Regions from separate parts of the Planococcus antarcticus DSM 14505 genome, predicted to be linked through region 1. Evidence: riboswitches for the same ligand, from Rfam matches in the RefSeq annotation. Region 1 holds a riboswitch; the other holds the start of a gene.
The links. A riboswitch is a leader RNA that binds a small molecule or an ion and turns the genes downstream of it on or off. The one in region 1 is predicted to bind lysine.

Region 1 (3,167 bases):
TGCTATCCGCCAATCAGCTGAAAATCAAGATGCTCATTGTAGATCTGTCGGGAGTGGTACGGGTAGACTCGATGGTGGCGGAACAAATTATCAAAATTGTCCAGTCGCTGAAGCTAGTTGGGGTACGGTCCATTCTGACTGGCATCCGACCCGAAATCGCCAGAACGTTGGCTGAAATTGGCGTCGATTTAAAAGACCTAGAAATTGGCGGCAGCTTAAAGCGGGTTTTGGAACAGATGAAAGATAACGAATTTAAAAAACGTTGAAGCCCGAGGGCTTCAACGTTTTTTTGTGATGAACTTAGTTAGTAACAGCCTCTGAATGCAGATCTGGCAATGATTTACGCAATGCTGAGGCTTCTTCTTCGGTCAATGAAAGCATCGGCAAGCGTACACCACCTACCTGGACACCGGTCATGTTGAGCGCTGCTTTGACCGGAGACGGATTTGGCGCAGCGAACAATGCTTTCATGGTCGGCAATAAACGTCTATGGATAGCCGCTGCTGTTTTTACGTCACCTGTTTTAAAGCTAGTAATCATGTCCTGCATAGCGCTGCCGATAATATGTGCAGACACTGAGACGATACCAGTTCCGCCGATTGACAGCATCGGTAAAGTCAGACTGTCATCACCGCTGTAGACAGAAAAAGATGCCGCTGTTTTTTCAATGATTTCTGCAGTTGCATCTAAGTCGCCGCTCGCTTCTTTGACAGAAACAATGTTGTCAATCTTGGACAGGCGGATAATCGTCGCTGGGGACATAGTGACCACGCTGCGCCCTGGAATATTGTAAAGCATGACTGGCAGACGTGTAGACTGGGCAATTGCCTGGAAATGTTGGAACATACCTTCCTGTGACGGCTTGTTGTAATAAGGAGTGACCAACATGACGCCGTCAACGCCAGATTCTTCCGCTTGTCTCGTCAATGAAATGGATGCGCGCGTATTGTTTGAGCCGGTCCCTGCGATGACTGGGATTCTGCCGGCGACGATGTTGACGGTAAACTGGAACAACTCTACTTTTTCATCTGTTGATAAAGTCGGAGATTCACCTGTTGTTCCCGCGATGACAAGGGCATCTGAACCGTTCGCTATCAAATGCTCTATCAGTTTCTGAGTTGCCGGAAAGTCAATTTCTCCATGTTGATCGAATGGTGTTACCATTGCTGTAATTACTTGGCCGAAATTCATAAAAAACACACCCTTTTCTAATTTTTGTCGAAGCTTAGAGGTGAGGGGCCAGTCAGGAATGAACAAAAAAAGCAGCAACGAGGGGTCCCGTTGCTGCAGTAGAAACAATGTTTACCATTCGTTCCTGTGCATCAGATAGCCCTCCATATAGTTTCCTATATGACAGTCCTGCATTTGTTGAATGCAGACCCAGCGAACAGAAATATGAGATTTCCGCCACTTCGGCAAATCCCCCTTTCGGCAAACGTCAATGGATCTCATTGTCCTCGTTTTGCGTACTGGTGGTTTTTGCGCCTCTATCCTACTCCATGAAAGCTGGAGCAAGAAATATTTAATTAGCTGTACTATAACAAATTTCCCTGTCAATTACAAGATAGAGAATGTAAAATCTTACGAAAAAGGAGTGATCCGGGATGAACGAGCAGACCTATGAATACCAGTTGAACATCGTAACAGAGGGAAACCAGCAGGGCTTCACGGATTCTTTGCACCATAACCGATACGAACCGACACCCTATGAGCTGCTGGACAAGCTATTCCAGAATTATAGCCTGTCCTCTGGAGACAGACTGGTGGATGTGGGATGTGGAAAAGGTCGCTTAAACTTTTATGTGCATCATTTATTTGGTGCAAAAAGTGCAGGTATCGAAATGAATCCAGTGTTCTACACCGAAGCTCTCGAAAATAAAAAACGATATTTGAAAAAGCATGCTGCTGCGGAGTCTAGCATTAACTTTTATAATTGCTTGGCACAGGAATATTCGATCGTAGCACAAGACACTATATTTTATTTTTTTAACCCTTTTTCCGTGGAGATCTTTATTGCTTTTATCAATAAAATTTTAATCTCAGTCGAAACAAACTCACGGAAAGTAGAAGTGATCCTGTTTTTTGCCTCACAGGAATACAGCGACTTTTTGGAAACTAGCACCGTTTTTCAATTGATAAAAGAAATCCAACTGCCCGATTTCCATAAAAATCCGCGCGAACGATTTTTAATTTATCGTCTGCCTAAAATGGATTAGAACTAGGACGATAACGGGTATGTTTACAATAAAAACAGTTGCGAAACGAGGAACCTTTATGGAATGGAAAGACAGAAAAGCCAGTAGAAACGTTGAAGACAGAAGAGGGAAAGGTGGTGTAATAGTAGCAGGAGGCGGCATCGGCAGTATTTTGATTGTGCTGTTAGTAGCATTTTTAGGCGGTGACCCGGGTGTCATTCTTGATCAATCAAATGGATCATCAGTGTCGACTTCAAACCAGCTGTACGAGTCAACAGCGCAAGAAGAAGAGTTGGCTGAATTTGTTTCAGTCGTTTTGGCTGATACCGAACAGGCCTGGACGGAAGTATTCGAAGAAGAAGGAATGGAATATGTCGAGCCGACATTGGTGCTTTACAGCGGAAGTGTTGAGTCTGCATGTGGGACGGCAGGTGCAGCCGTCGGTCCATTTTATTGTCCAGGCGACTACAAACTTTATATTGATTTGAGTTTTTACAATGAACTACACACCCAATTTCAAGCACCAGGCGATTTTGCTATGGCCTATGTAGTGGCACACGAAGTCGGACACCACGTCCAGAATCTTCTTGGTGTCATGGAAGAAGTGCAGCCTCTCCGCAACCAACTAAGCGAAGAAGAATACAATAAAGTGCAAGTTCGCTTGGAACTGCAAGCTGATTATTTATGGGGTGTTTGGGCAAATCATGCACAAGGCATGGGCTATCTAGAAGAAGGCGACCTAGAAGAAGCACTGACAGCGGCAAGTGCTGTAGGAGACGACACCATTCAACAACGTGCGCGTGGTTACGTAGTACCCGAAAGTTTTACACACGGCAGTTCCGAACAACGCCAAAGATGGTTCAAAAAAGGCTTTAAGGCCGGCAATTTAAAAGAAGGCGACACATTTAAAGCGACTGATTTGTGAGTGTAAATATTGAACTGAAGAGTTAGCTATTTAACTATAATATTTGA
Region 2 (3,167 bases), 1.9 Mb from region 1:
GTCACACGATGCCTGACCGAGTTTGCCTGTATTACCACCTGGGTCAATGTCTGGCACCTTGTGTTAAGCCGGTTGAAAAAGAGACTTATAAGGAACTAATCGACGGCATCACAAAATTTCTTAACGGCGGATTCCGTGAAGTAAAGCATCAATTGGTCGAAAAGATGTCGCAAGCATCCGAAAACCTGGAATTTGAACGGGCTAAGGAATACCGTGATCAAATCTCAATGATTGAGACTGTTATGGAAAAACAGAAAATGGCGATGAACGATTTTACCAACCGTGACGTTTTTGCTTATGCAGTCGACAAAGGCTGGATGTGCGTGCAAGTGTTTTTTGTGCGCCAAGGCAAATTAATAGAACGTGACGTCTCGCTGTTTCCACTGTACCGAGATCCGGAAGAGGAATTTTTAACTTATCTCGGTCAGTTTTATGAAAAAGCCAACCATGTAAAACCAAGTGAAATTCTGCTACCGGAAGCGGATGACCCTGATATGCTGAAAGAGTGGCTCGGGGTGCGTGTGCTGGTTCCACAGCGCGGAAAGAAAAAGGACCTGGTGGCGTTGGCAAAGAAAAATGCTGATATCGCCATTAAGGAAAAATTTCAGTTATTGGAGCGGCAGGAAGAACGGACGATTGGAGCATGTGCAGACTTGGGTGAAGCGATGAACATCGAAACACCGTTGCGCATCGAAGCTTTCGATAACTCGCACATTCAGGGAGCCGATGCAGTGTCTGCGATGATTACGTTCATTGACGGCAAGCCTTCCAAAAAAGATTACCGTAAATACAAAACGCGGAATGCTTCCAAGCCTGATGATTATGCGGCAATGCGTGAGGTTATCCGTCGGCGTTACTCGCGTGTCTTAAAAGATGGCTTGCCTTTGCCTGACCTAATCGTCATTGATGGCGGCAAAGGACAGATGGAATCAGCGCGTGAAATCCTTGAAGATGAACTGGGATTATCAATTCCGATTGCCGGTCTTGCAAAAGACGCAAAACACCAAACTTCTCAATTGCTATATGGGTCTCCGGCTGAAATTGTGCCGCTGAAGCGGACCAGTGAAGCTTTTTACTTGTTGCAGCGGATTCAGGATGAAGTGCACCGCTTTGTTATAACCTTCCATCGTCAGCTGCGCGGCAAAAACTCGATTCAATCGGCGCTTGACGGACTTGAAGGAGTGGGGCCGAAGCGGAAACAGCAGCTGTTAAAGCATTTCGGATCTGTCAAAAAAATCAAAGAAGCTTCAGTAGAAGAAATCAAACAGGCCGGCATGCCTAAAGCTCTGGCGTTGACCATTGAACAATATTTTGCAGAGGATATATTGCCAAGCGAATCATAACATGTTATTGTAAAAGAATATTTAGATCACTTGGAAAAGTGATGATAGAGGTGCGAACGTCAATAGTAAGCATTCGGAGATTTGCAGAATCTGAGACGAATGGTGAAAGGGGCGGTCGCCGAAGTGTGCCTGTAACTGCTATAGCGCATGCTGGTTCTGCATTTAAGAGGTGCAGAGCTGTCAGAGTCAATCTCTGGAGGGCTATCTCACATGGGCGTTTTTCGTGCATGACAAAAGAGGTGGTTTGCCGCGGTTGCGGTAAACCACCTCTTTTTGTGTCTGGCTATGTTGTCTTTAAGGCATCATGGTCAGCCATTTTGAGGGCCACATACTGAATGTGGGAGTGAATGGAATGAAAACGATCGTCATGAAGTTTGGAGGGACGTCTGTCGCGACTCCAGAAAAAATCATTAGTGTAGCGAAGAGGGCCATTCGTGAAAAAGAACAGAGGAAACGCGTCGTCATTGTTGTTTCGGCAATGGGCAAGACGACTGACACCCTGCTCGGACTAGCAGGAGAAATTTCTTCAGAGCCACCAAAGCGAGAAATGGATATGTTACTAGCAACTGGGGAGCAAGTCACCATTTCTTTATTGGCAATGGCTTTTAAAAAGCTAGGTCATGAAGCATTGTCTTTTACCGGCTGGCAGGCGGGAATTGAAACTGAATCCGTGCCGCGCAATGCCCGTATCGAAAAGATCCATACCGAGCGCCTTGAACGTGTACTAGAAAATGGCTATTTTTGCGTTGTTGCTGGCTTTCAAGGAGTCGATAAAATTGGCAATATCACAACGCTTGGCAGGGGCGGATCCGATACGACGGCTGTTGCGCTTGCCGCTGCTTTGAAAGCGGAGAAATGTGAGATCTACACAGATGTCAACGGCGTCTATACATCCGATCCACGACATGTCACAGGTGCTCGCAAGCTACAACAAATTTCTTATGATGAAATGCTGGAACTCGCTAATTTGGGTGCGGGTGTCTTGCACCCACGGGCGGTCGAGTTTGCAAAAAACAATCATGTTCCATTATCCGTCAGAGCGAGTTATTCAGATGAGCCTGGCACAATCATACAAGAGGTGATCACTGTGGAGAAAAACTTAATCGTCAGAGGCGTCGCGTTTGAAACAGGAATCGCACGTGTAACCGTAACCTATAAAAAGCCATTTAACGGATCCTTGGCTAATATTTTTACAAAGCTTGCTGAACATCAGATAGACGTAGACATTATCGTCCAAAGCATTAGCGATGAATTTCCACCATCCGTGTCTTTTTCCATCAGCCAGGAAAGCCTTGAAGAAACACGCCGTGTCTTGATAGAAGCCAAAGAAGAAATTGGCTTCTTGTCGCTGAATGTTGAAGTAGGTTTGTCGAAAGTGTCGATTGTCGGCTCTGGCATGGTATCGAATCCTGGAGTAGCGGCACGGATGTTCGATGTACTAAGAAGTGAAGAGATTCAAGTGAAAATGGTCAGTACCTCAGAGATTAAAATTTCGGTGGTTGTGCCGGAAGTAGATATGAACAAGTCGGCAAATGCGTTGCACGAGGCGTACGGACTTTCTGAAGTTTAGCTAAGCTGAGGAATGCTCATCTACAGTTAAAATGACGGTTCGTGAAAATATTCACAAAACGTTCAAATTCTCAATGGCAATATTACAATAATACATGCGGCAGTAGAATAGGACAGTTTAGACATAAAAAGCGATTCTCAATTAGAGAATCGCTTTTTAGTAAGATTCTATTAAAACGGTTACATTCCAATGTGTTTTGCTAGTGATAGGGCGTCCCGTACCCTCTAAATGCTTGGTAACTATCTGTTTAAAAG

Region 2: another riboswitch for lysine. It lies ahead of BBH88_RS07370 (aspartate kinase); the one in region 1 lies ahead of dapA (4-hydroxy-tetrahydrodipicolinate synthase).

What each region holds. Positions count from the first base shown of each region.
Region 1 covers NZ_CP016534.2:3,338,246-3,341,412, reverse strand. The annotation lists gene BBH88_RS16380 (STAS domain-containing protein) at 1-266, shown strand, start outside; gene dapA (4-hydroxy-tetrahydrodipicolinate synthase) at 301-1,191, opposite strand; lysine riboswitch at 1,320-1,498, opposite strand; gene BBH88_RS16370 (class I SAM-dependent methyltransferase) at 1,605-2,216, shown strand; gene ypfJ (KPN_02809 family neutral zinc metallopeptidase) at 2,275-3,120, shown strand.
Region 2 covers NZ_CP016534.2:1,469,366-1,472,532, forward strand. The annotation lists gene uvrC (excinuclease ABC subunit UvrC) at 1-1,343, shown strand, start outside; lysine riboswitch at 1,381-1,555, shown strand; gene BBH88_RS07370 (aspartate kinase) at 1,696-2,913, shown strand.